One region of the Shewanella sp. 0m-6 genome, then DNA from elsewhere that is predicted to be linked to it. Evidence: predicted binding sites of a transcription regulator. Region 1 holds the regulator's gene; each other region holds the start of a gene.
What was found. Region 1 encodes MetJ, which represses methionine synthesis genes. Its sites were predicted from a motif close to TAGACGTCTAGACGTCTA; they were not measured.
Positions count from the first base shown of each region.

Region 2: metE (5-methyltetrahydropteroyltriglutamate--homocysteine S-methyltransferase) is a predicted target of MetJ. The motif match lies at 4,994-5,011, and genes of this name have one in related genera.
Region 3: ACVBJC_RS05380 (cystathionine beta-lyase) is a predicted target of MetJ. The motif match lies at 7,605-7,622, and genes of this name have one in related genera.

Region 1 covers NZ_JBRIMD010000018.1:7,845-18,296, forward strand. The annotation lists gene ACVBJC_RS14020 (DUF3373 domain-containing protein) at 1-1,440, opposite strand, end outside; gene ACVBJC_RS14025 (c-type cytochrome) at 1,621-1,950, opposite strand; gene ACVBJC_RS14030 (SDR family oxidoreductase) at 2,346-3,065, opposite strand; gene ACVBJC_RS14035 (LysR family transcriptional regulator) at 3,212-4,126, shown strand; gene ACVBJC_RS14040 (conjugal transfer protein TraF) at 4,335-5,528, shown strand; gene ACVBJC_RS14045 (sulfite exporter TauE/SafE family protein) at 5,538-6,269, opposite strand; gene metJ (met regulon transcriptional regulator MetJ) at 6,453-6,767, opposite strand; gene metB (cystathionine gamma-synthase) at 6,978-8,138, shown strand; gene ACVBJC_RS14060 (bifunctional aspartate kinase/homoserine dehydrogenase II) at 8,154-10,452, shown strand, end outside.
Region 2 covers NZ_JBRIMD010000010.1:51,758-62,209, forward strand. The annotation lists gene queG (tRNA epoxyqueuosine(34) reductase QueG) at 113-1,297, shown strand; gene ACVBJC_RS09815 (dodecin) at 1,325-1,537, opposite strand; gene ACVBJC_RS09820 (redoxin domain-containing protein) at 1,682-2,296, opposite strand; gene metE (5-methyltetrahydropteroyltriglutamate--homocysteine S-methyltransferase) at 2,636-4,906, opposite strand; gene ACVBJC_RS09830 (LysR family transcriptional regulator) at 5,084-5,986, shown strand; gene ACVBJC_RS09835 (HDOD domain-containing protein) at 6,057-6,785, opposite strand; gene ACVBJC_RS09840 (arylesterase) at 7,025-7,630, opposite strand; gene ACVBJC_RS09845 (TonB-dependent receptor domain-containing protein) at 7,734-9,587, opposite strand; cobalamin riboswitch at 9,713-9,919, opposite strand; gene ACVBJC_RS09850 (hypothetical protein) at 10,139-10,452, opposite strand, start outside.
Region 3 covers NZ_JBRIMD010000005.1:44,090-54,541, forward strand. The annotation lists gene ACVBJC_RS05350 (alkyl/aryl-sulfatase) at 1-931, shown strand, start outside; gene ACVBJC_RS05355 (glutathione S-transferase) at 1,307-1,954, opposite strand; gene trhO (oxygen-dependent tRNA uridine(34) hydroxylase TrhO) at 2,268-3,251, shown strand; gene yegD (molecular chaperone) at 3,409-4,773, shown strand; gene ACVBJC_RS05370 (CreA family protein) at 4,911-5,405, shown strand; gene ACVBJC_RS05375 (type IV pilin protein) at 5,660-6,232, opposite strand; gene ACVBJC_RS05380 (cystathionine beta-lyase) at 6,381-7,559, opposite strand; gene pdsS (proteobacterial dedicated sortase system histidine kinase) at 7,703-9,886, opposite strand; gene pdsR (proteobacterial dedicated sortase system response regulator) at 10,080-10,452, opposite strand, start outside.

The sequences.
Region 1 (10,452 bases):
GTATTTAGACCCATAGTTATATTCGAGACCAAATTTTCCGTATGGGGCAGGGATCTGAATACCGACATAGGCACCGTAACCCTCTTTTGGACCACTGTCGTCAGCGGCACTTGGCATCATGATGATCTCAGTGCCATCGGCGTTAAGCTGAGCTTCAAAAACGGCATCACTTAACATGCCACCGAACATGCCTGCGTTGCCGTTACCATCAGCGCGTGTCCAACCACCAGAGATAAACCATTTCACGTCATTATCTTCTTCACGTGCAAAGCCGATCCCACCTAAGAACATATCGCCAATAACACCGCTGGGCTGTACTCGAGTTTCAAAGTTAAAGTTGCTGAACTTCTGCATATCTTGATACATAGTTGGCGCAAAAATGCCCGCTAGCTGAGTCGGGAAGGCCATGGTGCCTTTAAAGCCATCATTGACATCTTTGGCGCCAAAGAGGGTGAATTGAAGAAAGTTTTTGCCATCATTTATCGCATCAATATTAAAGCCACCTAAGTGAGTATCTTTGGTGACGATATCGCCAAACATTTCGCCATTACCCCACTGGGATTCAAAGCCTTGGCCATAACAGATACGCACAACTTGGCCATCGACTCCGGTCAATTCTCCGAGCTTGTATCCTAATGTGGCACCATCGAAGTTAAAGTTGACTAAGTGACCTGATGGCGTTCCGCCTCGTTGCTCATTTTCACGATATTGGGTTGGGGGGCCATAGGTTGAAGGCCGACGTCCAATGGAGAGATAGAATGGTGAACCGTTGATGTTCTTCCAGTCGAAATAAGCGCGCTCGACTCTTAGCCAGTCGCCACTGGTGTTACCGCTGCTGGTGCCATCCATGGTAAATGAGCGCCAAGAATCGAATACTTGCACTCCGGTAGAGTCGCCCCAGTTTTTATACATAGAGAGCCGGCCCGCAAAACTGACGTTGTCCCAGACTTTGGCTTTTAAATTGAGGCGTAACCTTGTGGTGTAAAAAATATCGTTATCGATATCTTGAGTGGTTTTTTGAGCTAAAACATAAGGCATGATCCCCTGAAGCTGACCACTTTGGAATGCCGCCGCTAAATTCGGATCTGCTGCCATCATCTTGCCTAAAGGTGAGCTTGGATCATTTGGCATGCCAAATACGCCGGACATCGCTTTGGCACCAAAGTCACTAAAATTGACCTTTATTGCAGGGTTCCAGGTCACGTTTTGATAGTGAAGTGAGTGAGCTTTGGTACGAAAGTCGCCAGTGATCAAAATTCTGTCGAGGGCGGAGTGGCGCTCATTGTTATCGACGCGATCATTGAGATCGTCAATCTCGCTGGTGATGTCCTCTAGCTGTTGCTTTAGATCTGAAATTTTTTGAGCGTCGTTTTCATTGGCATATACACTGCCAGATAAGGCGATAGCATTGGCAACGAGTAGTGATATAAGGGTACGCATAACATCTCTCCTTTCGAGGTTTGACTTATCTTGCTGTTGTCTTGTCTCGATTGATGTTGAGGGGCAACCTGGACTTGGCTGATTTTTGGCAGCACGAGGCCCTGAGGCTTTCCCCATTTTTAATTTATCTGTTGGTTACTCTGAGAATCTAAGAATGGTGGTAAGTCGGCTTACCGCGTCTTAGCCACAGGTTTGCGGTTGATCTGAGTCAGCCGCATGGTCATAAAGGAACTGTTGAATATCTTTTAAGTCCTTTTCAGATAGCGCATTAAAGGCTTCTTGATCACCTTTGTGCTTCATACGTTTAAAGAAGCGATCCCACTGGCTCATGGTTTTTGTCATTGGAGTGATCTCTCCCCCCACATCACCTTTGCTATGGCAGGCTTTACACTCTTTTTTATAAAGGTGCTTACCCTTTTTAGGGTTACCGCCGTCTGCAGCCTGGGCTTGAAGCCCCAAAGACAGCGCAAGGGCAAGGCCTATTCCGATTTTTGAGATTGTTTTCATCATCAATTCCTTACTTTTTTATAGGTTTGATGCCGTCCTTCGCGTGGTTAATCAAATGCTTTAAAAATGCTTTCGTGTTGTTACTAAATTTAGCAGGTGTTGTTGGGTTAAATATTGAGCTTGATCATATTCATGATAAAAATCTAATTGATAAAAATATCATTGAATAAAATCTAATGGAGGTTGATGTATGTGCGCTTGCTGTTGTTTTTAAAGGGTTTTGTGGTTTTGGGTGTGATTTTGATTATCTGTTTTTGTCTTGCGGAGTGTTTTTGGTGCGAGGTCTGTGTCACGTTTTTGGGTTTTAGCTATCCCTAAAGTGATAACTAGGTTGACTTGCTGTTAATAAAAAGCCCTAGCAGAAAGACTGGAAGGGCATTAACTTGTGTGAGGGAAGATTAAGGCTGTTGACGCGTAGGTGCTAATACGATTTCACGCACACATACATTTTGTGGTTGCTCGAAGGCGAACACGGCTGCATCAGCAACCGCTGTTGGCTCAATCACTCCGCCCATGAACTCTTTCCACTCGTTGTAACCCGCTTTGATCTCTTCGCTGGTGGTGTGGCTTAATAATTCGGTTTCAACTGCCCCAGGCGCAATCGTCACCATACGCACATCATCTAAGGCGACTTCTTCACGGATATTTTCTGTGAGTGCATGTACAGCAAACTTAGTGGCACAGTATGCCGCATGGTTGGGGAATGTTTTGCGGCCTGCTATTGAGCTCACGTTGATGATGGTGCCTGTTTTGCGCGCTTTCATATCGGCAAGAACCGCGTGAATACCATTGAGTACACCCATCACGTTGATGTTAAGCATACGACTCCATTCGGCTGGATCTTGAACATCCGCTGCGCCCAGTAGCATGACTCCAGCGTTATTGATTAAGCAACCTACAGGGCCAAACTTGGCTTCGGCTGCAGCAATAGCGCTTTTCATTGCATCTGCATCAGTTACGTCAACACTGACGCATAAGCTATTATCAAGTGCCAGAGCTTGCATAGGTTCAATGCGGCGTGCCAGTAAAAGTAACGGGTGACCCTTAGCACTAAAGGCTCTAGCCATTGCCGCACCAATACCAGAAGATGCACCTGTAATAACGATTAATTGTTTCATATCAGCCTCAATAAGGGGGTAGGATCTCGATTGATGATTATTTTATATAAACCAATATTGTTGATATATAATCTATAGAGAATATGATTGTTTACATATGACTTCTAATGCTCGTCAAAATACCGAGATAAAATGGATTGCCGTTCATGTATCAAGACCTAAATTTAGCAGATGTTCGCGCCTTTACCGTGATTGCAGAGAAAGGCAGTTTTACCCTTGCGGCTGAAAAGCTAGGTTGCTCTCGTTCTCACCTTTCAAAGCAGTTAACGCAATTAGAACGCTACCTGGGAGTGACCCTAATTACTCGCACAACAAGGGCGCAGCGATTAACAGAGCAGGGCAGCTTTTTTTATGAGCGCTGCCAACATGCCTTAGATGTTATGGAGCAAGCCGTCGCCAAGACGGTTGATAACGCCCATAACTTGCAGGGAAAAATCAATATTAACTGCGTTGGTGGTTATATCGGTGAAGAGATCGTCAACCAACTGGTGAACGACTTTATGAGCCAACATCCGAACATTCAAATCCATCTTGATTTTAGTAGCCAGCGAGTAGACTTAGTGCTTGATGAGTTTGATTTGGTCTTCAGAATGGGAGAGCTTGAAGACTCAGGCTTGGTGGCGAGAAAGTTGATGGACATTGCCAATTGTACACTGGCATCGCCGGCTTATATTGCTAAGCGCGGTCGTCCTCTGCATCCAAAAGAGTTGAAGAGCCATGCCTGTATTACCGGGTCGGTATACCACTGGAATTATCACTCTCGTAGCGATAAAAACCAAAAGGCAGAGGTCACGATTGCTGGCACTTTCTTATGTAAAAATGGCCGCGTGATGAAAAGTAGTGCGTTGGCAGGAAATGGTATTGTCAGATTACCTGAAATTTACTGTAGCACGGAGTTAGATAGCGGTGAATTAGTGCATGTATTTGAAGATTGGACCATATCGGATACACCGCTTTATCTGCTTTATAACAAAGATCAGTTTCAACCAGCTCGATTAAGGCAGTTTATTGATTTCACTACACAGCACTTTATGGAATATGTGGCGTTGCCAAAAAATTGAATTGAAATAAGGTTGAGCCCCCTTTAATCGGTTTGTTACTGATGATTGGGGTGGCAAACATTTTGCTATATAAATGTTTATTTAAAGTTAAATTTATCATCCATTTTAGTCGATTTTGTCTTAGAATATCTTAAGAACAAAAATAACCTTTTTTCGATTTGAGTCGTATTGCTGCTTAGAGCGTTAAGGACATTAAAAGGTGGAATGGATGAACCTAAAGAAAATAGCACTAGCTTGTGCCTTGTTACATTGCTTTTCAGCCCATGCAGGGCAAGAATATTATGAGGCTCGAAGCGATGCTATGGGGGGAGCGGGCGTTGCAGCTTCAAATAAAGAGGGGGCGGCTTTTGTTAATCCTGCCTTACTCGCGATTAATGCGCATAAAGACAATTCTGCAGTACTGCTGATGCCTGTTCTTGGAATCGATATGGCTGATAGCGATGACATGATAGATAAGTTTGATTCGCTGATTGACTCATACGATGGCTTAGCTGATGCGATTGATACTGGCAATAGTGGTGATATTAATCAATTTCGTGATGATTTAGTAGCTGATTTAGAGTCGTTAAAGGGCACTTCAGCCTATGCGAGTGCAGGGCTTGGTTTCAGCGTGGCCATTCCACATCAAAGAATGCCGATGGCAATCTTCTATAAGACTTATGTCAACGCCGTCGGCGTTGCTAATATCGCGCAGTCAGATATCAATACCCTCAATAATTTAGATCCTAATAATCCACCACAAATTTCTGATTTAGACTCTCAAGGGCAAGTAGTAGGCGGCGCAGTATCAGATTTAGGTATTGCATTGAGTTTTCCACTTTCTATCGTCAATATGCCGATTGCAGTGGGTATATCGCCAAAGTTTCAGCGCGTTGACACCTATAACTATATTGCCAATGCGAATAACTTTGATGCCAGTGATTTTGACGACGTTAAGTACCGTAATGATGAGACTAACTTTAACCTCGATATCGGTGTCGCCTTGCAACCATTTGAAGGGCTGACGCTAGGTCTGTCGGGGAGAAACTTGATTAGCCAGGATGTGGATACCATAGAAGTTGAAGGGCAAAAGTTTACCTACCGCGTAGAGCCCTTAGTAACCGCTGGAGTGGTTTATGACTGGGGTATTTTATCGGTAACCACAGATATCGATCTGATTGAAAATAAGAAGTTTAAAGAGCTCGATGGTACTCAATATTGGCGCTTAGGGGGGGAAGTTAGAGCCTTTGATTGGATGTCGCTACGAGTGGGTTATCGCCATGATATGAAAGACTCTACAGCTAATCTCTATTCATTGGGTTCAGGCTTTGCCTTCGGTGATTCGTTTTTCTTAGACTTCACCGGTATGTTTGGTGATGACAATGCGGTAGGAGGCGTGCTGCAAACCTCCTACCATTTCTAACGAGTAACGCTAACCCATTAACTCTATCGTTGATTTAATGGTTAGGATAAGCGCACTGCCGCCACATAAAGCCAGAGTTAACGCTCTGGTTTTTTGTTTGTCGACTCGTCCTACTAATCGCCCTGCCACGATATATCCCAAAATCACAGAGGGTAATAGCATTAAAGAGATATAAAAGTGATGCAAGGTCAGCAAGCCTGCAAATGCCAAAATGATCAAAGCAATCATCGAGCTGAAGATAAAGAAGGCCGATAAGGCGGCGCGAAATTGGCCTGCATCTTTACCGGAAAGCAAGATGGCAAGAGGCGGCCCACCAATTGCGGCTATGTTGCCAAAAATACCGGATAAAATGCCTGCGATAAATAAGCTAAATCGATTTACTGGAATGCTAAATTTCATCAAGCTTAAACCAACCGCCAATGCCACAATCGCGGCTATCGCCAGACCTAAAATCGGTTGCGGCGCAATTAAAATCAACGTCGCGCCGAGTATGCCGCCAGGAATACGACCTAAGAGTGCATATTGCAGGCCATTAAACTCAAGCTGACCTCGCTCTCTAAATAGGGTCAGCAGTGCAATAGAGAATCCCATCATGATAACAGGTGCAGGTACTAGGCTCGGATCGACGATATACAGCAAGGGGCTTGCAACGACGGCTAGGCCAAAGCCGATAAGACTTTGGGTTAGTGCGCCACAAAAGATAATCAGTGAGGCAAGTAGTAATGTAATGGGTTCGATCATCTGTTTATCCAGCCAAGACGGCTTATATGGGAACGAATAAAGGTTGGCCTATCAGTGACGATGGCGTGAATCGATTTACAGGCAAACTATCAGTCGGCTACACGTTTATAGTGGTATAGAAGCAGATAAGGACTGCTAAGCAGTCCTTATCTGGAGATCATGTTTGTCGATAATCAATGAAGATTATTCAAGTTCTTCCCACTCAATGCCCATTTCATCCATTAGACGTTTAACCTCAGCAGGCATGCTGTCGGGTTTATCTTTAGTTAGATCGGCATCGTTTGGCAGTGGCTGGCCTGTGTATGCATGCAGGAATGCTTCGCACAACAGTTCACTGTTTGTGGCGTGACGCAAGTTATTCACCTGGCGGCGTGTGCGTTCATCGGTAAGTACTTTAAGTACTTTCAAAGGAATGGACACAGTAATTTTTTTCACTTGTTCATTCTTTTTGCCGTGTTCAGCATATGGGCTGATATAATCGCCATTCCACTCAGTCATTGACTCACCTGTAATTTCAAAATTCGGGGCAGATTTTAACCCTTTAAATTGTGCAGTCAAATTATTGCCTCTTATTTATGATAAATGCAAATAGATTTCTATATGCATGGACGTCTAAACGTCTAAAGTGGTTGACGAGGAGGATGTGCTTAGGTACATTTAGACGTCCAGACATCTCTAATAAGAAAATCAGTAACTAAGGAGTAGTACATGACCGAGCGTAAACTTGCCACCGCGGCAGTGCGTCAAGGCATTGAGTCCGATAGCCAACATGGCGCTGTTGTACCGCCAATATACCTGTCAACTAACTACTCTTTTGATGGTCATAAAAATCCAAGAGACTTCGATTATAGCCGCTCGGGTAACCCAACTCGCTCCATTCTTGGCGATGCGATTGCCGAACTTGAAAAAGGTGCGACGGGAGTGGTGACTTGCACTGGTATGGCGGCAATCACCTTGGCGACAAATCTACTCGGGCCAGATGATTTACTTGTCGTGCCACATGACTGTTATGGCGGCAGTTACCGTTTATTTACTAACCTTGCCAAGAAAGGTCAGTTTAAGTTGCTAGTAGTGGATCAGACTGACTCACAGGCACTTAATCAGGCGATAGCGCAAAAACCTAAGATGGTATGGTTAGAAACACCGTCGAACCCCTTACTTCGCGTGGTCGATATTGAAGCTATCAGTTCGGCTAGCCATGAAGTCGGCGCGTTAGTCGTCGTCGATAACACTTTTCTGTCACCTATTTTGCAACAGCCGTTATTACTTGGCGCCGATATCGTGATCCATTCTACGACAAAATATATTAATGGTCATAGTGATGTGGTGGGCGGCGCTGTTGTGGCTAAAGATCCTGAAGTCGGAGAGTTGCTGCATTGGTGGTCAAATACATTAGGGCTAACGGGTTCAGCATTTGATAGTTATCTCACTTTGCGCGGAATTCGCACACTTGCAGTACGAATTCGCGAACATCAGGCGAATGCGCAACGAATTCTTGATACCCTAGTCAATCATAAAGCTGTATCCAAAATTTATTACCCAGGGCTTAAAGATCACCCGGGGCATGAGATTGCGGCCAAGCAGCAAAAAGGTTTTGGCGCCATGTTGAGCTTTGAGCTCCAAGGTGGGGAGCCCCAGTTGGTGGAGTTCTTAAAAAATCTAAATTATTTTTCAGTTGCAGAAAGTCTTGGCGGCGTTGAAAGTTTAGTGGCCGTTCCTGCGACCATGACACATAGGGCGATGGAGCCAGAGGCTCGCGCTGAAGCTGGCGTAAAAGATACGCTTATCCGTCTTTCTGTTGGTATCGAAGATGCTGACGATCTTGTTGCCGATATTGAAGCTGCGCTTAATGCTGCAGCCGCTTGTTAATTAAAGGGGTATACGATGGCACGCTGTCACTTACATAAATTTGGTGGCTCAAGTCTAGCGGATGCAGACTGTTACCGTCGCGTTGCTCATATTTTGCTGACGCATGGCCACAGCGACGATTTAGTTGTGGTGTCAGCTGCCGGTAAAAGTACTAATTTCCTGTATAAGTTGCTCGAATTAAGTAGCACTAAACAGTTGTGGCAAGAAGAGCTGCAGACACTCATTAGCTTTCAGCAAAATTTGATTGAGCAATTGCTCTCAAATGAGCAGGCACGTTCTTTAAGAGAGCGTTTATCTACCGATAAATCTCAGCTGATCAGTCTATTGTCGATAGAGTCAATTAATGACTATCAGAGCAGCCAGGTAGTCAGCTTTGGTGAGCGTTGGTCAGCGCGCCTATTAGCTGCATTGCTGCGCGAGTCAGGGGTTGCGGCGTCGGATGTCGATGCTCGCACCTTACTGATTGCTGATGAGGGCGCAGTGCCGCAAATTCGCTTGCAAGAGTCTCGCGAGCGTGTGCATCTGATGACCGAAGCACACCCAAATGAGCGGCTAATTATTACGGGGTTTATCTGCGCTAATGAGCGTGGTGATACCTTACTGTTAGGGCGTAATGGTTCTGATTTTAGTGCCACCTTGATTGCTAGCTTAGCGGATATTGAGCGGGTCACGATTTGGACCGACGTTGAAGGGGTATTTAACGCCGATCCGAATAAGATCAACGATGCAAAGTTGCTGAGTAGTCTTTCACTTGCTGAGGCAAACCGTTTAGCCCATTTAGGCTCACCGGTACTGCATAATCGTACTTTGCAGCCACTATTTGATACCCAAGTGAGTCTGGCTGTGCGTTCAAGTTACGCCTCCCACACAGACTTTACCTTGATTGCACCTAAGAGTTCTTCGGCAAGTGCGCCAGTGGTGACAAACTTAAGTAGCGTTGCCTTGTTTAATCTTGAGCTGAAGAGCGATTTTAAACAGTTTATCGCCTTGCTTGAAGAAACAGGCTTGAGCCCACTTGCTCATTGGGAGCTTGGGCAAAACCGAATTGAGTTGACCGTAACGCTTGAAAACCAGAAGCAAGTGTTAGCTTTGCTTGATGTTAATCGTGAAGCATTAGCTGTGAGTAATATTAAGATCACCGAAGACTTAGGCCTAGTTGCGTTAGTCAGCGCCGATGCAAACCTTTACCGTCGTGGATTTGCCAGATTATTGAGCCGTAACGCCAGACCACTATTTAACGATGGCATGAGTCTCGTGACATTAGTGCCGCAAGGGCAAGTTAACCTGCTAACGCAAAAAGTTCATCGTCGCTGCGCCGGTCCACGTAAGCGCATTGGTGTGCTATTGCTAGGGGTGGGCAATATTGGTGAAGCTTGGGTCGATCTGTTTAGCAATGCCCAGGCGGCGCTTAATAAAGAGTTAGAAGCCAGTGTTGAGCTTGTTGGTTTAGTGAGCTCACGCAAGGCACTAATTAGCGATGAAGGTATTGAGCTTGATACTTGGAAACAGGTTTTTGAAGAGCATGCGACGCCTTGGCAATATAGTCACTTATTTGATGAGGTACATGAGCTGGAGTGTGATGAAGTTATTGCGCTCGATATTAGTGCCAGCGCTGATTTAACTCTGCAATATCCAGAGTTTTTTGCCCGCGGAATACATGTTGTAAGTGCTAATAAACTTGCAGGATCAGGTCCATTACCTTTTTACCGAGAGCTTAAGCAGCAACTGGATAATCGTCGCCTGTTTTGGCGTTATAACGCCAGTTGTGGTGCAGGTTTACCTGTGCAACATGCCTTAAACGATCTGCATAATAGTGGTGACAGCATAGAGGCGGTTGGTGGGATCTTCTCTGGCACACTTTGTTGGTTATTTGAAAACTTTGATGCGAAGAAACCTTTCTCGGAATTGGTTATTGAGGCGAGGGGCTTAGGGATCACTGAACCAGACCCTAGGGATGATTTATCTGGCCGTGATATGCAACGTAAACTACTGATCTTAGCCCGTGAAATAGGCTTTGAGATTGAGCTAGAAGATATCGAACTTAAGTCTTTGGTACCTGCTAACTTGGCTGAATTGCCGCTAGAGCAGTTTTTGTCGCGAATTTGCGAGTTAGATGAAGATATGCAGCAACAGTTTGAGGCTGCAGCAGAGCAAGATAAAGTTCTGAGATATGTGGCTTCTTTAGATAAGGTGGATGGCAAGCTAAAGGCTGAGGTGAGCTTACAATGGGTTGATAATAGTCACCCTTACGCTAACCTAACACCAGGCGATAACGTGTTCGTGATCCGTAGCGAGTTCTACCAAGATAACCCAT
Region 2 (10,452 bases), on a different contig from region 1:
CAAGAAGAGTCGAATAACATCTCAGGATACCTATTTACTCTCAATAACTGCTATCATTAGCGCTTACTTAAAGCCGTTACTTTCGCCGATACTTTTCGCCGACAATAGACCTATGTCTGACTCTTCTTCACAACTTGCTGCAATCGACACCTTAACGCCCACTCAGCTCGGCGAATTAGCCCTTAATATTAAAATATGGGGTAAAGAGCTAGGCTTTGCTCAAATCGGTATTTGCGATACAAACTTAAGCGCTGAAGAGCCAAAATTACAGCAGTGGTTAGACAAGGGCTATCATGGTGATATGAGTTACATGGCCAATCACGGCATGATGCGCGCTAGACCTTATGAACTTCACCCCGGCACTAAGCGGGTTATTGCCGCTCGCATGAACTATCTACCACCCGAAGCCGGTTTTGCGGTTAACCTTAAAGACCCTAATCTTGGCTATATCTCGCGTTATGCTGGCGGGCGTGATTATCACAAGATGATCCGTAGCCGCCTTAAAAAGCTCGGTGATAGAATCGAAGCTGAGTTGAAAAACCTAGGCATTAGCAAACCAAACTCTCGCCCTTTCGTTGATTCTGCCCCTATTTTAGAGCGCCCTCTCGCCGATAAGGCAGGCCTTGGCTGGACAGGTAAACACAGCTTATTACTCAACCAAGACGCTGGCAGCTGGTTCTTCTTGGGTGAACTATTAATCGACCTGCCTTTGCCCGTCGATATTCCTATTAGTGAAGGCTGCAACACGTGCGTAGCGTGCATTAAATCTTGCCCGACCAACGCGATTATTGAGCCTTACGTTGTTGACGGTAGTCGCTGTATCTCTTACTTAACCATTGAGCTACAAGGCGCCATTCCAGTAGAGTTTAGACAAGCTATTGGTAACCGTATTTACGGCTGCGATGATTGCCAACTCGTCTGCCCAGTAAACGCTAACGCGCCACTCACCGATGAAACCGACTTTCATACTCGCCCCTCACTTAAGCAGCCACAGCTACTTGAGCTGTTTGCGTGGAGCGAAGCTGAATTTTTAAAGCTCACTGAAGGTAGCCCTATTCGCCGGATTGGCCATGCACGTTGGCTTAGAAATATCGCCGTTGCGCTGGGTAATGCGCCCCACAGTGAAGCGATTATCGCAGCGCTTGAGGCCCGTAAACTATCGAATGAAGTCGATGATATGGTGATAGAGCATATTGATTGGGCTCTACAGCAACAAGCAGCAGATGAGCAGAACCTAAGCCGCAAAACCCAAAGGGTGATCCGCAGTGTCGAAAAAGGCCTAGCGCGGGACGCGTAGGCCTAATAACAGATCATTAGAGAGCTGTTATGCATTTGGATCTAAGGTAAAGCCGACTTTAATTGTTACCTGCCAGTGCGCCACCAACCCCTCTTCAAGGTGGCCACGAGTTTCAACCACCTGAAACCATCTCAAATGCTTCAATGATTCATTTGCCGCGGCAATCGCATTCTTGATGGCCTCATCAGAACTAATAGGTGACGACCCGGTCAATTCAATAATTTTGTAGGTATGGCTCATAATGACTCCAGCGATGAGAAGGAAATAACTTTAGTCAGTATAGAACAACCTCTGTGATAGTCAGGACAAAGAATTCCCCCCAACACTCGCGGTAAATATGAGAGCAATTTTCCCTCAAAAGACAGCATGCACAGTTTATTTCAATCAGTATGATGCCAGAAACATACGCCATCCGATCCCGGGAAGGCTAGTAAAGCCGGTGGTATAAGACACCACTTTGCCTTCATTGATGATAATCAGAGTCGGTGTAACATGCACCGACCAATCTTTGGCACTGCGATTATCAGCATCATTAATCACAGGAAAGTGATAATCATGGTCCTGCATATAATCATTTATCTCACTATTAGTGCCCGATGCAATGGCCACGCTCACCACTGGAAAATAAGCCGAAATAGCCTCAACAGATGGGCTTACCGAACGGCAAATAGGACACCATGTACCCCAAAAATACACCAAAACGGGCCCATCGGTACTAAGCGTCGATACGTTAATCTTCTCACCTGTGATAGCAACACCACTAATCACCGGAAAATCATTGATCTCTAAGTTTCTACTACGCCACTTATCCATGACCCAAGCTACGGCGCTCAGCATGATAAGCAAAATCAATAACTGCTTAATCCAACCACCAATACGGTGCTTCAATGTCGGCTTTTTTTCTGGCGATTGTTTTTCTGTCATTTTCTTTTCAGTCGTTTTCTTTTCAGTCGCTTTCTTTTCGGTCGCTTTCTTTTCGGTCGCTTTCTTTTCGGCCATAGCGCTCAGCATTACCGGCATTATATTGCGGCAGTAAAATGAATATGACTCTATAAGACCGGATAAGTAAACAAATAGTTCATCACAGCACTCACTCTAGCAGCACTCGCCCCTTTAACCGCCAAGGATAACGGGCAAACAGACTAGGCAAGCACTCGAAAAAAACAGAATTGATAAACACACTAGGCTGACTAGGAAAACGAATACTGCCCCCCAACAAACTATCAGCTAATGACGAGCTAAAGACGAGCTAAAGACGAGCTAAAGACGAGCTAAAGCACCATAAAACAGGTAATGCTTTAGCTCGTTTGCTTAAGTTAACTCAGCAGGCGAGCAGCGCTAGCCTAATTTGCGCCGCAATATCTTAGTCGCCTCAACAAGGTTAACCAACGCGGGCTCCACTTCGTCCCAAGTGCGTGTCTTTAAGCCGCAATCAGGGTTAATCCACAGTTGTTCTACCGCAACTTTACTCGCCGCTTTTTCCATCAAACTGACAATTTCATCAACCCTTGGTGTATTGGGTGAGTGAATATCGTAAACACCCGGACCAATTTCATTTGGGTAGTTAAAGTCCTCAAATGCATTGAGTAGCTCCATTCTTGAACGCGATGTCTCAATGGTGATCACATCGGCGTCCATCGCCGCGATTTCTGCGATGGTTTCATTAAATTCGCTATAGCACATATGGGTATGAATTTGCGTTTCGTTGCTAACACCTGCCGCACTCAGCTTAAAGGCATTGACCGCCCAGTTAAGGTAATGCTGCCATTCACTCTTTTTAAGCGGCAAGCCTTCTCGAAATGCTGGCTCGTCGATTTGAATAATGCCAATACCGGCATTTTGTAGCTCAACCACCTCATCACGAATGGCGAGGCCGATTTGAGTCGCTATCTGCTCGCGACTGATATCTTCGCGCGCAAAAGACCAATGCAGTATGGTTACCGGCCCTGTCAGCATGCCTTTGACCGGCTTTTCTGTGAGGCTCTGAGCATATGTAGCCCACTCTACCGTCATCGCATTTGGGCGTGATACATCGCCATAAATAAGTGGTGGTTTAACACAGCGTGAGCCATAGCTTTGTACCCAACCAAACTGGGTAAAGCCGACACCATCGAGCTGTTCGCCAAAGTATTCCACCATATCGTTTCGCTCTGCTTCACCATGCACTAATACGTCGATACCTAGCTTTAACTGCCGCTCAATAGTGTCTCTGGTCACTTGGCGTAACTGATCATTATATTGCTCAAGGCTTATTTCACCTTTACGCCAGCGGCTACGCAGGCCACGAATTGCAGGCGTTTGAGGAAAACTCCCTATGGTGGTCGTTGGCAATAATGGTAAGCGGTATTTTTGTCTTTGCGCGGCTTGCCTGAGTGAAAATTCATCATCACGCAGGTAGTCTTGCTCAGTGAGAGCATCGACTCTGGCTATTACCTCTTGATTGGCCGCCTTTGCCCGTGCGCTACGTCGTTGTTGGCACTCAAGCACTATGGCTTTGGCCTCGACAGAGTTTGGAGCTGTGAGTAACGTCTTCAATTGACCCAATTCAGCCAGCTTCTGCTTGGCAAAAGAGAGTTGCAGCTTAAGTTCAGGCTTAAGCTGAGTTTCTACCTCTAAATCGACCGGACTATGTAGCAAAGAGCACGAAGGCGACAGCCATAAACGCTGCTTAAGATCCCGCGCTACACTCGATAATCCCTCTGCGAGTGTATCGAGCTCTGCCGCCCACACATTGCGGCCGTTAATCACCCCTGCTGACAGTATTTGATCTTGCCTTAGGCTGATGGAAAAAGCGCTGAGCTGCTCTGGCGCTGTAACCAAGTCTAAGTGTAACCCTGCCACGTTAAGCGATGCGACAAGCTGATGGTGGTGCTCAATACTGCCGTAGTAACTGGCGAGCAAGATGTTTAGGTTACAACGCTCAAAATCACGATAGGCTTGGCTAATCGCGGCTTGCCAATCACTGTCTAGCTCTAGGGCTAAAACAGGTTCATCAAGCTGAACCCATTCGACACCCTGACTAGCAAAGCGGGCCAATATTTTATGGTACGCTTGCAGAAGTTGCGGTAATAAACTCAGCTTATCGAACGATGAACCAACAGTTTTAGACAGGTATAGAAATGACACTGGCCCCAAGATCACAGGCTTGACCTGATAGCCTAAAGCCTGAGCTTCACTCACTTCATCAAACAATTGCTCATAACCAATATCAAAGCTTTGATCGACCGTTAGCTCCGGTACGATATAGTGATAATTACTGTTAAAAAACTTGGTCATTTCAGCAGCGGCAGCGTCTTTCCCCGTTGGCGCTCGGCCTCGTCCGATACGGAATAAGGTATCAATATCGGTGGGGGTATCACTTTGATGACGCTCTGGGATCACATCCAAAGTGGCACTTAAGGTTAATACCTGATCATAGAAAGCAAAATCGCCAACAGGCAACAATCTCACCCCGGCATCAGCCTGCCAGCGCCAATGTGTTTGGCGTAGTTCTTTTGCAATTTCAACTAACTGCGACTGCTTAATTTCACCACGCCAATACTTCTCTAAAGCAAATTTTAGCTCTCGTAAACGACCAATTCGTGGAAATCCCAAACTATTTAATTGCATATTGTATACCTTTTGATGTTAAGATGAGCAAAATTCAGAGTTAACGCCCCTCTGAATTTCATATAACTAAACAGAACAATGGGCGTCTGGACGTCTAGAAGTTTATTGTGTTAGCCTTAGTATTCGCAATCGAAACGAATTCAAGCGCAACATGAGCGAATTTCATGTGAGGATAAAATGATAGAGCTTAGACATTTACGTACGTTAGTTGCCCTAAAGGAAAGCGGCAGCCTCGCTGGGGCTGCAAAAAAACGCTTCGTCACCCAGTCGGCACTGTCTCATCAGATCAAGGAATTAGAGACTCGCATTAACTCAGCTATTTTTGTGCGCAAGAGTAAGCCCCTCTCTTTCACACAAGAGGGTGCGCGATTGCTCAACCTTGCTGAAGATATTCTGCCGAAAGTGATCGAAACCGAATTTGATTTAAAGAAAGGCTTAGCTGAAGGGGATAATCATTTAGGCGTAGGTATTGAGTGCCACAGCTGCTTCCGTTGGTTAATGCCGGTAATGGAGCAATTTAGAAAACAATACCCACAGGCGGATCTCGACCTCTCTAGTCGCCACTTATTCGACTCATTAAACGCGCTTGAGTTAGGTGAGCTAGATGTCGTGCTGACATCGGATCCAGTACCTGCTCAGTCGATTGCTTATCAGCACTTGTTTGATTTTGAAGTTAGATTAGTGGTTGCCAGCGACCATCCGCTGGCGCAGCAAGAGTATGTTACACCGAAACAGTTAGAAAACTTGGCGATTTTAAGCTACCCAGTTTCACTTGAGCGCTTAGATATTTATCGCCACTTCTTAGAGCCTGCAGGCATAAAGCCTGGGCCACAGGTAAAGTGTGATTTAACCATGATGTTACTGCAGCGTATTGCCTGTAAAGATGGTATTGCGGCGCTGCCTAGTTGGTCGATTAACGAAGCTCATGGACTTAGCCTTACCAGCGTTAAGTTGGGGCCAGATGGCCTTAAACGCCCGCTGTTTGGCGCATACCGTCGTAACGGTGCCAATGCACGCTTAGCCCAACATTGGTTAGAGCTCGTCTCAAAAGAAGGGTTAGCGAAGCAGAGATTGAACTGAACAATCCGTACTATAGTGAGCACTACGCTCTGTAGCATACAAAAAAGCCTGCATATTGCAGGCTTTCTTTTTATAGCGCTTTAAGTAGCAAATTTCTTCTCGCTAATACCCGTCTCAAGACCAAACCTGGAGAGTTAGCGTTATGGGTTTGACGTAAGTTATGCGCGATTAAGAACTCATCACGTAAATCATCATCTAGCCCTAATGACTCAAAAGCTTCAAGCGTTAAGGTTTCTTGTTTATCTTCAATCACAGACTTAAGCAGGCTCAGTGGGTAATCCTGTTCAAGTTCTGAGTTTAAGTAAGCAAATGCCGTTAGTGCAATAATGTCACCAAATACGCTAAATAGTGCCAGGGTTTGCACTTCATCAGGGCTAATTTGCAAACTTTCTAGCTGATGCAGTTGATCAACGGCGTCCGCTGCAATCGCTTCGGTAAGCGCCCAATAACCATGAACCAGCTTTTTGTAAGGCTCATTCAATTCGTCTAAACGCTCTTTCAGATAGAAAGTAAACGCATAACGATAAATATTAACCTGACCTAAACGTACTAAAGCATCTTTTAATGAGCGATTCTTACTCGATTGCGGTGTGGCGTGATCTGCACTGTTGCTGCGCCAAAGCAGATGGGCAGATACGGCCGGATCGGATGACACGATATCGATAACATTACGGATATCACCGTCTGCAATAATGGCCTTTTTCAATGGGATAAGGATCCCTCTACGACCAATTACCTGCTCTTCGTTGCTGATAATTGCGCGTACTTGAGTAAATACTTGCTGCTCAAGATCTGTCATGCGAAACATTAAACCTTATTATTTTTAATCATGATGTGCACTCAATTCCGTGGCAAATTAACCCACACAATGACGTCAAAGGTCAAGCCATATAAGCGACAACCTTAACAAGTTTCAACAATTTTATTCACCTCCACTAAATAAGTAGCTGATAAAACCTGCCATCAGTAGCAAGAGCCAGGAATAGTATTAAAACCGGAGGGATTTTGGCTACGCTAATATATTAATGTAAGCCTTTGTTATATAGCCTGATAAATCGCTTTGGCAAGGTCAAAATAGCCTGCGTCATTTAAATGTATCGCATCCGATTTTTTACTCGGACTTTTCAATAAGCGACTTAACGCATCGTCGACTAAAACCAACTCATATTGCTCTGCAAGCTCCTCATAAATCGGTGACGCCGATAAAAATAGGCTCTTTTGTGGCACCGCAACCAGTAAAACTGGGATCTGTTTCGACTGGGCCATCTCTATCATGGCGGCCAAATTAGATTTAGTCGTCGTGATAGCATGGTTTCTTAAGAAGTCATTACCGCCCTCTAACAAAATTAATAGCTCTGGTGAATGCTTATCTAATAACGAAGCTAAACGTGCTGCACCACCCGTTGTTGTCTCGCCCGATACGCCCGCATTAATCACCTCAAAACCACTAAGAGAAGCAAGCTGGCTAGGGTAGTCTTGGCCCTTCGACGCGCCAACGCCATAGGTAAGGCTATCGCCAAAAGCTAATATCCGTGCATTATCTGATAAGGGCGGAATACTCGCCCCAGAGCAAGCTTGCAATAACAGCAGTGCGCAACTAACGAGCAATAGGACAATAGGGCGACGCTTAAATAATGGTTTCATCAATAACTTTTAACTTGAGACTGTAGCCAAAAAATAACATAAAAAAAGCCAGACACAAGGTCTGACTTAAGTACGCATATCATTTTAAATATGTCACAAAAAACTAGAATGCTTGATAGCTAACACTCAAAAATAGCTCTCTACCAGGGCTAAAGTAGTTTTGAGCGGAGATAATCTCTGCGTCAAAGATGTTGTTCGCTTTTAAACGTAAGCTCCAAGCATCATCGAGCTGATAACCCACACTTAAATCAACTTTATGATAGGCATCCAAAAACGCATCATAACCAGCATAACGCTTACCTTGATAATGGTAGTTAGCCAAGAGATCAAAACGTTGCCAGCTATAGCTCAGCATATAGTTAAACTCATTCTCGCTACGGCCAACAAGCTGCTCACCTGTTTGTTTATTCTCAGCATCCAGATAGGTATAACCCAGTTGGTGCTCAAGGCTCAATAACTGGAAATTAGCAGACAGTTCGATACCGCTGATCTCAGCTTCATTGATATTCGCAGGCTTCCAGATATCCCAACCATAATCGTCTTTCTCACCCGTAGGGGCCCAAGCAATCAGATTATCGATAGTATTTTTAAATACACTGATATAAGCACGCACATCTTTAGCATTAAAATGCAGCGTTAGATCGTAACTCTCAGCGGTTTCTGAGAGCAACTCTGCGTTACCAGAACCTGGCCAGTACAGGTCGTTAAAGGTTGGCACTTTAAAGGCCGTACCCGTTGTCGCGGCCAAACTCCATTGAGCATTAAACTGATATGCGAGACTAGCGTTATATGAAACTTCGCTGTCGATATTTTCCACATCATCATAACGCACCGCAACTTCAGCCAGTATATTGCTCCACTGCTTTTGCACTAAGGCGTAGACACCTAAGATATCTCGCTCATCTTGGGCATAATCGCCCTTAACAGACTCATTTGACCAATCGACACCGCCCGTCAGGGTCAAGTCGCTTGCCGCTAGGTATTGGTTACTCCAATTGACCTGATCGCGTTTGGTTTCAAACTCAGATATTGGCACACTGATATCGTTACCACGAAAGTTCTCGTTTGAATCGCGAGACTGGCTTAAGGCTAATTTGCTGGTAAATCGGTCATTACTGTATTGCGTAGCAAGATCCCAAAAGTAATTCTCATAGTCTGACTCATCTGCCGAACCTGAGGCATAGATATCGTCGTACTGAGTGTTACCTTTATCGTATTGTCCGGTCCAAAGTGCTTGCCAGTTTTGATTAATTTGCTGAGAGCCGTTTACTGAAAGCGCGTTGCGCTTATAACCATCATCATCATTTTCAACCTCTGCGCCGTTATATACATCATAACCTTCTGATTGCTCATGGTTAACGCTCAGTGTTGTACTACCATCGCCATGGGTCATACCTGCGCCAAATGAGCCGCGAATATATTCATTGCTGCCATATTCAGCACCCGCAAACCATTCACCGCCCTTGAGTTGGCGAGTAAAAATCTGAATGACGCCGCCAATAGCATCACTGCCCCACACAGACGCTCGAGGCCCTTTTAGGACTTCGATTCGCTCAATATTTTCAGGTGATAAACTGTTAAAGCTAACTGTACCTAATGTGGCAGAGCCGACTTTAACGCCATCGATTAGGACTAATACATGGTTGGAGTTACTGCCGCGAATACTGACAGATGTTGCCTGACCCGCACCGCCATTGCGCGATACACTAACACCCGGAAGTGTTTCTAATACGTCAGCCACAGACTTTGGATTAAGACGCGCTATCTCTTCACGTTCAATGGTATTAATGACGGTTAGCTGCTGATCGGCGCTTCTATCAAAACGAGAACCGGTTACGGTAATCGTTTCATCAACATTTGCTAAGTGAGATGCGACTTCTTCGGCCGAAACTGAAAAGGCTGATAAGCTAACAAGACTACTGACTAGTAGTGCGATTTTTGATGGTTGTGTTCCCATTTACCTTTTTACTCCTAAAGGAAAACGGGGCAAATACGTCACGGTGACACGACCCATAAATGAAAAAAATCACTCGTTTATTGGTTCGTTTAATTGCCGCATTTCGAGATCTGCCCGCCGAAATCATCGAAATCACTTTGCTGGCCGGTCTCCGGACTTAGGTTCTGTATTAACGTATTAATACCCGAATACAAGCTTTCAACACCTATCCATTAAGGCGCACTTGTCTCTCACCATTCACCGTTGCGGGGGCAGTGTCAGAATTTAACTGACTTCCCGATTATCCCTAAGTTACAGCCGTAACCTGAGGCACCAATAAAGTTGACTAAATATCGTTATAAGTTTTTGTTACTCAAAAGTGAACAAATATCACTATCAAGAGTTCCGCGCATTATAGACGTCTATACGGTTAAATGTCTAACTTAACACCACTTAAAACCCGTATTTAAGCCGAGGAATATTCACCTTGTACCTAGCGATCTAATGTTTCACATTAATATCAGCAACATATAATTATCACATTGAGTCTACCAAGCCTTTAATACAAGCCTTTAATACAAGCTCAGAGGGGTAATACTAGATAAAAACTCTTGCTGATTTTGCGCTTTGATGGGAGGATTTTCTTTGCTAAATGCGTCACCACGAATCGATTTATGAATTAAATACAGATCCAGTTTCCCCCTGATAGCGGTGTAATGGCCAATCTCTCCTAGAGTTTGCACCTCATCATAAGCAATACCTGCTACCGACTTAATATGAGAGTTGGGCATCTTAGTGCAGCCGATAATCGCGCTTGCTGTTTCATGGCCGTTGAGTGGCTCACTTTGCAAGGTTTCAAACACCGTTTCCCCTTGGCAACTGTCGA
Region 3 (10,452 bases), on a different contig from region 1:
TTTCACACATAACCAAACATTACGTTTAGCTAATAATGGTATGGTTATGCAAGATCTTGGTGATGCTATTTACCAAGTTATGCCTGAATCTATTCAGCAGTCTTGGCATACCAACGGTTACCATGGTAGTTACAGTCACAATGCCCGTGCAGTATATAATATGTACCTTGGCTATTTTGATATGAATCCATCCAATTTAAACCCTTTACCCGTAGATGCTGAGGCACTTAAATTTGTTGAATATATGGGTGGGTGTGATGTCGTAACAGAAAAAGCAAAAGCGGACTTTGTTAAAGGAGAATATCGTTTTGTTGCGACTGCCATGGACAAAGTTGTGAATGTCTGTCCTGACAATCGTTCTGCACGTAGTTTACTCGCCGACACATATGAGCAGTTAGGCTATCAAGCTGAAAGTGCTGGCTGGCGAAATGTTTACCTAACGGGTGCACAAGAAACCAGAGTTGGCATTCAGCCAGGTTCAATAAAAGCGGCCAGTAATGATGTGTTGTCCAATATGGGGATTGATAACCTACTCGATTTTATTGCTGTAAAAGTAGATTCCACAGTGGCGCAACATACGCCGTTTACGTTTAATATTGATGTGACAGATACAAAAGAGTTCTACGTTACTGAAATGGCAAATGGTAATTTTAATAATTTTGAATGGTCAAAATATGCCAGTGAATTATCAAATGTGGAGAAGCCAAAGGCGGATGCAACATTACGTATTACTCGCCAAGATGTGGCAAAAATACTGATGGGCGCAGTAAGCATTAATGATTTACTAAAATCAAGTAAAGCTGAATTTATTGGTGACCAATCAGTACTCACCAAGCTAAAATCCGCTCAAGTTGATTTTGATGAGAAGTTCGAAATCGTCCCACAGCCAACTGCAGAGCAGGCTGTAGACAGTGAACTTTATATTAAGTAACTGCTAACTAATTAGTTGCTTAATTGAATAAAGCAGCTCTTCGTTAGTCATACCGATCATTTAGTCTATAAATGATCGGTTGACGAAGAGTTAAACTTGGAGCCATCCTTAACGTTTTAGCCACCTCTGTTCAAAATCAAATTGCCCCTTGCTTTGTATCAAAAATGCTAATCACACCACGAAACGCGCCGCTTTGAAGAAGATCACCTAGGTAAAGATCAAGATTACCAATGGTAAGGCTATTGCCTTTCTTTGTGGGTTAGGTGTTTCTTGCGACGAGCCGCTTGTGTTCTAAAACGAGCTGTATTTACTTAAACTTATATTTGTTACTTATATTTGTTAGTTAGCTACATATCTACTTACTAGTAATATGTTCTAGCCGAACGCAAAGCTCTCACCACTGTCAAGCCAAGTTGGGTATTTACCCATAACCGCACTAAATTCATCACTTTCTATCTGGGCCTTTAGCCAGCGCTGCACATTCAGGTAATCGCTATTATCAAACCAGCTTTTATCTACGCTAGCGAATTGGCGAATAAACGGGAAAATAGCGTAATCGGCAATTGACACTTGATTACCCATAAGTTGCGGATGCTTTGACAAGATACTTTCAAGCTGCGCGATATACTGCTCGCCTTGCTGTCGATAATATTGCTTGCTGTGCTCTGGGTGCCTATCGGCATACTTGTATTTATCTAGCCAAGGTTTAAAACTGTGGTCATTACTATGGATCAGCGCTTTAGCGATTTCTTGTTTTTGCGGATCATTGCGCTGCAATAAATTGTGCGGATCATTCTTCATCAGTGCCCAGCACATGATCTCTAGGCTCTCTTCAATCACAGCACCGTCTTGTAGGATCAGCACTGGCACAGTGCCTTTGGGGGAGGCTGCTAACATAGGCTCTGGTTTATGTTTTAGCACTATTTCTCTGAGACTAACATGTTGGCCTGATAAGAAAATGCCGAGTCTGGCGCGCATCGCGTAAGGGCAGCGTCTGAAGGAGTAGAGTGTGGGCAGAGGCATATTTTGGTCTTAAATAATTGTGCTATGCCGCTATTTTCAACGCTTATTTGTTAAATAACAATCATTAATATTAATTATAATGCTAATGAATAGGGCTTTATTTGTTTGTTTTCCGGTAAGTTAAGCATAACTTACCTTCATTCAACCCTTCATTCCATTTTTCACTCAAGCTAAGTAACCCTACTTTTTATCCCTGTTTGTGCTGGTGTGATCCGTGTAGAATTCGCGGATAATTTTGCGTGGTGGCTCATGTTTTGCTGCCGATAATAGATGCACTGAAGGTTAAGCTTCAGCTAGCAGTAAAAGGATGAATATGTCAAAAGTAGTTGTTTGTGCCCTGTATAAGTTTGTGACCTTGGCTGAGTTTGAGAAGTTACAAAGCCCGTTATTGAAGGTGATGGAAGAGTCGGAAATTAAAGGCACATTACTGTTAGCACAAGAAGGGATTAATGGCACGGTTGCGGGATCACAAACCGCTATCGATAATTTATTGGCTTGGTTAGCGAGCCAGCCAGGTTTAGACAATATTGTTTATAAACTCTCTTTTGACCCAGTGATGCCATTTTACCGCACTAAAGTAAAACTTAAGAAAGAGATCGTTACCATGGGCGTAGAAGGCGTTGATCCTAATAAAGTAGTCGGCACCTATGTTAAACCAAAAGACTGGAACCAGTTGATTTCAGATCCTGACGTCTTGCTTGTCGATACCCGCAATGATTACGAAGTTCAGATTGGCACCTTTAAAAATGCCGTCGATCCCAAAACAGAAACTTTTCGTGAATTCCCTGAGTACGTGAAGCAAAACCTCGATCCAGTAAAGCACAAGAAGGTGGCTATGTTTTGTACTGGAGGCATTCGCTGCGAAAAATCGACCGCGTACTTAAAAGAGCAGGGCTTTGATGAGGTCTATCATCTTGAAGGCGGGATCTTAAAATACCTTGAAGAGGTCAAGCAAGAAGAAAGCTTATGGCAAGGTGAGTGTTTTGTATTTGATAACCGCGTAGCGGTAAACCATAGCCTTGAAAAAGGACAATACGATCAATGTAATGCTTGTCGTATGCCTATCACTTCTGAAGAGATGGCTTTGGATAGTTTTGTTCAAGGAGTAAGCTGCTTGCATTGTATCGATAAGGTCAGTGATAAGCAGCGTCAGCGATTTATGGAGCGAGAGCGCCAAGTGCAGCTATCTAAGCAGCGCGGTGAAGCACATATTGGTAGTGATGTCAGTCAGGTGATTGAACGTCGTCGAACTCACAAAGAGCGGCTTAAAAAAGCACAAAATGAAAAGAGCGCATAGGGTTTAAAATCAAGCCTGCTAGCTTAAAGATGAGCTAAATTTACAGACATATTAACAGGCAGCCTTTGGCTGCTTTTTTTATTTATCAAAGACACTTTTTCCCTGAGCCTGAGTGTGTTATTTTGCACGGCTTTTTTACGCTTTAAAGGATAAGGGAATGTTTGTAGGTTTTGACTACGGTAGTGCTAACTGTGCGATTGGTGTTATTGAAGACGGTGATGTGCGTTTGGTACCCTTATCTGGTGACTCTAAGTATTTGAGCTCAACGCTTTACGCGATGGATAGGGAACTCATTGCTGAGGCAGTGTTAAAGCAATTACCTCAAGCAGAACAGGCTGAGTATACTCGTTTACGTTCGGCGCAATTAAGCCGCGCCGCTGCTGCCCGTCGAGAGTTGGATCTGTTGCCTAACGAACAAGCGGTGTTTGTCGGTGAGCAAGCGATCGACGCTTATTTAGATATGCCTGATGAAGGCTTTTATGTGCGTTCGCCTAAATCATTTCTTGGCGCAACAGGACTAAGAGAGAGCCAAATTGCGCTGTTTGAAGATATCGTCACCTTGATGATGATGCATATTAAAACTCAAGCGGAAAAGAATTTAGGTACGAAAGTCATTACTCATGCTGTGATTGGTCGTCCTGTAAACTTTCAGGGGATAGGTGGCGAGCAGAGTAATCAACAGGCTGAAGCGATATTATCGTTAGCGGCAAAACGCGCAGGATTTATCGACGTTGATTTTCTGTTTGAGCCACTAGCGGCAGGGATGGATTATGAAGCGTCACTTGATGAAAACTTAACCGTGCTGGTGGTTGACGTTGGTGGCGGTACGACTGATTGCTCTATGGTGAAAATGGGACCTAATCATATTGATAACCGTGACCGTAGCGCAGATTTTTTAGGTCATAGTGGCCAGCGTATTGGTGGTAATGATTTAGATATTGCGCTTTCTATGGCGTCATTTATGCCGCATTTAGGGCTTGGAAGCTTAATGGTAAATAAGCTGCCAGTGCCAAGTAAACCTTTTTGGAATGCAGTGGCAGTAAATGATATCAGTGCGCAGCGAGACTTTAGTGCTTTGGCCTCTAAAAAGCTAATCGAAGACTTGATTAAAGAGGCCCAAAACCCACAGCTTATTCAGCGTCTGCTAAAAGTTCAAAAAGACCAATTAGGTTATAAATTAGTACGCAGCGCCGAACAAAGTAAGATAGCGTTATCAAGCAGCGATAGCGTCGATACGCCACTTGAATATATTGCTAACGGATTACATGCTAGGGTGAGTGAAGCTGATTTTGAAACTGCGATAACGATACCGTTATCAAAGGTCGAAGCCTTGATGCGGGAAGCACTTGAGCAATCAGGGGTGATGCCAGACCGTATTTATGTGACTGGCGGCACCGCGAGAAGCCCGGCTATTTACCAACGCATTTCGGGCTTATTCCCTGAGATCCCAATTGTGGTAGGGGATCACTTTGGTAGTGTGACTGCAGGACTGACTCGCTGGGCACAAAGGGTATTTGCTTAACGGGCAATGAAAAATAGCGCGACTCAGCGCTATTTCGTTTACTGTTAGCGCTGACTATTGGCGTTTAGATTGACACAAATAGTATTACATCAGTCACAATGACTCATTGATTGACTCAATCGCTAAAGGAAATGGATATGAAGGGCTTAACTAAAGGGCTGTTAATTAGCTTGGGACTGTCACTGACCGTAACACTTGGTCTAAGTGGTTGTGGCGATGATGTGGGTAAGGTGAGTTTAGGTTTATTTACCACCAAAGATGTGATTATTGATGCTAGGCACGACCCTAAAATCCCTGGTGTGACGTGTCATGTTAGCCGTATTGAGGCCGATTTAAGCCTGGCGGACCCATCGGATATGAGTATTTCTTGTCGTCAAACAGGGCCGATCACCGCTGCTGAAATTGCCAGTATCGATAAGAGTAAAAACGGTGAAGTGGTGTTTAAAGAATCATTAAGCATCTTATTTAAATCGCTAAAAGTACGCCGTATTTATGATGCAAAGAACCAAACATTACTGTATTTGTCTTACTCAACCAAAGAGACCAATGGTAGCCACAAGCATGCGCTCTCAACCGTGCCACTTTATGGCACACAAGCGTGGGTCCCTGGTGGAGCAGTGATTAACAACTGATCTGCTTGCGGCTCAGTTTTGCTCTTCACTACTCACTATTGAACAATGAGGCGAAATGGGCTAGATAAGAGTGCTTGATAAGTGAGTTAAGTCAATCAGCCTTAGCACACGAAAACAGTACAAGCACACAATCCATCTACACTATTTAAGTACACAATCTAAGTGCATCATATAAGCACTATAAAGGCGGATCATATCCGCCTTTATGCTTTGAGCGAAAGCAATAAATTGGCTGCTAGCTTGTAAAGCTGGGCTTAATCGTTAATAAGCGCAATAACACTACCAGCGACTGAGTCATAGAGGATTTTTATATCGGCTTGTTGGCGGCTCTTGGTATCGCCAAGGGTGCGCAGTACATAAGTGCACTGTGTTTGACCATCGGGATTGCTAGCTGCTTGATGACGATAGGCTTGAAAGTCACTGCTATTGTCTATGCTAGATAACGAAACACTGGCTGGATCTTGTTGTAAGATATTCCATAAATCAACACAGCCTTGCTCACCTTGGCCGATATTTTTTGGTTGTCCCATCGGGTTACCTTTACCAATACCAAGGGGATAACCAAAGCTGTTCATATCAAGCTCCCCTCCGGCAAAGTCAGGTAGATCGTTCAACGCACCAACTCCTGCGATAAGCTGCCATTTAGTGTGGGAGAAGGTAACTGATTGCTGCAATGCAGCGGCAACGGCCTTGACCCGAGCTATTTCAGCATCACGCTTAAAGTCTACATATTTAGCCGCAGCGATAACTGCTAATATGCCAAGCACAATAATCACGATAACAAGTTCGATGAGGGTAAAGCCTTTTGAGGCGGTGGCGCGCTGCATTAAAAAGATTCTCTAGGTTTGGTCATTTACGCTGTTAATAATAAAGCATTTAACCTAATAGCTAAAACAAAGAATCTTTTTCTGTGACAAATGCAAACAAGCCGACAACATGGCCGACTTGTTTTGCTAAAAGCTAAATAGAGTTCGCTTAGGTGTTTAATACTCGATTATAGCGTTCAAACGCGGCCTCAAGATCGGCAATGAGATCATCGACGTTCTCTAAGCCGATATGCAATCTAATGAGTGGTTTACTGCTATCCCACTTTGTTGCTGTGCGCAGTTTATCGATGCCAAATACGCCTAAAATTAAGCTTTCAAAACCGCCCCAAGAAAAGCCCATTTTAAAGTGCTGCATATTTTCAACAAATGCGGTAACAGACCTAATATCACCTTGTTTTAATACAAACGAAAACAGTCCGTTTGAGGCGCTAAAGTCGCGTTTAAAAAACTCATGGCCCGGACATGACTCAAAAGCGGGGTGACGCAGGTGATCCACTTCTGGGCGGGTTGCAAGCCAGTTAGCCACTTTTAATGCATTTTGTTCATGCTGGGCTAAGCGAATACCTAAGGTTCTTAGGCCTCGGCTAGCAAGATATACATCATCTGGTGAGGTACATTGGCCTAGAAGGTAACTATTTTCTCGTAGCTGTTCCCAGTGTTTGTCGTTCGCGGTAGCAGTGCCCATCATCACATCAGAATGGCCGACGATATACTTTGTTGCCGCTTGAATCGAAATATCGACCCCCATCTCAAATGGTCGCGAGTTTATTGGTGATGCCCAGGTATTATCGAGCATCACCACGATATCGTGCTGGAGGGCGATACGGCTCAGAGTGGGGACATCTTGTATTTCCATGGTGATTGAACCGGGAGATTCTAAGAACAGCACCTTAGTATTAGTCTGTATTAAGGCTTCTATGCCATCACCAATCATAGGGTCGTAATAAGTGGTTTCGATGCCGTAACCGGCAAGCAGCTTATTACATAGATCACGAGTGGGCTCATAGGCGCTATCGACCATAAGCAGGTGATCGCCCGCTTTTAAAAATGACAGCAGGCTATTGCTGATGGCGGCGCTTCCTGATGGATATAGTGCTGTGCCCACTCCGCCTTCAAGTTCTGCAATCGCCGCTTGAAACGCAAAATGAGTAGGGCCACCACGACGGCCATAGAACATTGCGCCATTAGCCTTATTTTTTGCGGCAAAACGCATATCTTCCATAGTATCGAACACCATAGTCGATGCGCGGTAAACAGGCGGGTTTATCACCCCTTGGGTCCATTTTTTATCTCGGCCTAGACTGATTATCTGCGTTTCTTTTTTCATCGGGCGAATTCCATCAGTTTAAATATCGATATTATTTTAGCCATCTTAACATCTAAACGGCTAAAATAAAGTGTCATTATTTTCAGTATAAACTTTCAGTCACTATTTTCTCTGTCGTCATAATTGGGATAGTTACAACTGCTTTAAAGACTTTCTTTGCTTATTGGTAGCTTAATCGTGATCTTAACGCCGCTGATATTCCCGGCCTTATCTTGGGTATTACAGGCGTTAATTTTACCGTCATGGAATTGGCAAATAAGTCTCGCAATATATAGGCCTAAACCTAGATGCGGTTTATCTTGCGCTTTTTGTGCTCTCACAGACACCATAGACTCAAAAATCTGCTCGGCCATATTATCCGGTAGTGCGGGGCCTTGGTTACTGACGCTCAGCTCGGCATATTTATGCTTGAGTGTCAGCGCAACATTAATTGGGCTATCAGGATGACTAAACTCTAAGGCGTTAGCGATAAGTTTATCCATCAGCTGAGCGATATACTCCGGCACTCCTAACATCGCAATACTGTCCTGGGTAATATCGAGCTCAAATGCTTGTTGGGGATAGGTCATTTGATAGCCTTGCATACAGCCATTGATGACTTTTTCGAGCGGAAAAATAGTCGTTTCGGCATGAGATAAGCTCTCTTCTAAACGAGTGGCTTCGCTCATGTTGTTTAAGATCATATTGAGACGGTTAACGCCTTCTTGTGCCCGGTCAACATATTTGCGGCTATCAGGGCTAAGCTGTTGTAAACCAAGATGCTCAAGCGACGAGCGCACCACGGCGACAGGGGTGCGCAGTTCGTGAGATAAACGCGAAGACATATTCTCTAAATAATGAGTGTATTGGCTCAATCGGCTAACGATACTGGCAAAACTTCGTGATAGATCGCCGATCTCATCGCGAACTTTAGAACCCTGAATCTCATTTTTTATTCGCCCTTGGCTGTCGATCGCTTGCTCAGCTTCATCGCGTAGTTTTCGAATACGGCTTGAGATGTTTGAAGCAAAGAAAAATAGCGCTAAGGTGCCCATACTCATGATGGTTAAAATCACATTAAACAGCTTCTCTAAGGCTTTGTTGCGCAGGGTTCGAATACCATGAGTGGTTTCTTCGGCAATCACTACCCCCATGACTTTATCATCAATCCAAATAGGACTAGCAGCAGCGAGCACAACCGCTTTGCTGTCGGGAGTTAAGCGCCAGGTGGAACCTTGCTCGCCGCTTAAGGCTTTAGAGATATGACTGCCTTGCAACACAGTTGAGTCTTGCAGTGAATCAATAAAGTCTTTGGCTGGCGTGGTTAAAATTTTGTAGTAAAGCGGGTGCAAGTATTTATGTTTAAACTGCGTCCAACCCGAGTTGTCATCGTTATCGATATTAGTCCGTGACCAGACGCTGTTATCTGAACGAATATCGCCCGATTTTGCTAATACGCGGCCGTGTTTGTCGACCACCCAGATCCGCGAGCTATTATGGCTCATGCCTTTAATAATACTTTCGATTTCAGGTGAGGGGACAAGTACGGTCCCCAACTTGCTTACATCATCAATTGCAGAGGTGCCAACTATGGCATCTAATACGCGGCTTTTTTTATCGTTTACGTCATAAACGGCAAAGCCCAGTTTACTGCCAACCATATTAAGCGGGATCCTAAGCTCGACATTGTAACCTTGCTTACTCTTGGTCCACTTTCCTTGAATTTTAACTTCAGGCGTTACAGGGGTAGACAGGTTGGGATCTTCTGGCAGTTCGAAGGCACTTATCCAACCATCTTGTGTGGTGGCGACAATATAGCGTCGAAATTTGCCATCCGGTGCGAGTGTCGCGATGGCGATATGATCGTTATTGTCTATGCTAAGGCTATTTTTTCCACGGTAGATCACGTGTGGATCGCGAACTTCGAAAAAGGCGTACAGGTAGCCGGCATATTTACCCACCATATGGGTAAAGCTGAGGTTTAACGGCGGGCCTTCGTCACGTTTATAAACCTGATAATCAGCCGCGTAATTAAGTGCACGATGGCGGTAGCTACTCCAATCAGACAATTTACCGTCTAGTTGAATAGGCCCTGAAAGTGGATAAGCGTATAGATCGCGCCCTTTTTCAACCTGTGTTAAAAAGCTCGCTTGGCTATCAAATAGCTTAGGTCTTTCGTGCAGTGCGGTTGCCAGTGCCTGAGTAGTGCCTTCTAAGGTTTTTTCTTGGCCGTGACGCAGATATTTCTCCATCTCCCACACGTACTGATAACCTAGCCACGGCAGGCAGAGTAAGAATAAAGACAATACTGCGACTTTACTTCGCAGCCCTATTGGCAAATTAAACATGGCGTAACAACTACCTAAATGATGGCCATCAACAATGACCTGACTATGACCTAAATGATCAGGCAATGACCTAAAACTACTTGACCATGACCAAAAATGACTCGATTGATGAACTAATTTATCAGCGGACGACATTCCACAAGCGAGGGTTCGCTTAGCATCAAGTTTCGATGCTCAATGCTAATGCTCAAGGTTAATTGTGGGAATCCCAGCGATAACCCATGCCATACACGGTATCGATACAATCAAAGTTCGGGTCCTGGGCAATAAACTTCTTTCTAATCCGTTTTACATGGGAAGTAATCGTCGAATCATCGACGAATATTTTGGCCTCTTGCATCAACTCTTGGCGCTGGCGTACATGTCCTGGGCGCTTTGCGAGCGCATGCACCATCCAAAATTCGGTTACGGTAAGCTCAATCTGTATTGAGTTCCAAAATACCTGCATGCGATTCACATCGATTGTCAGCAAACCATGTTCAACGATATGACTTTCATCGTTACTCGCATTTTTTAGATCTGAGCGTCTAAACAGCGCAGCTAATCTGGCTATTAGATGTGGGAAA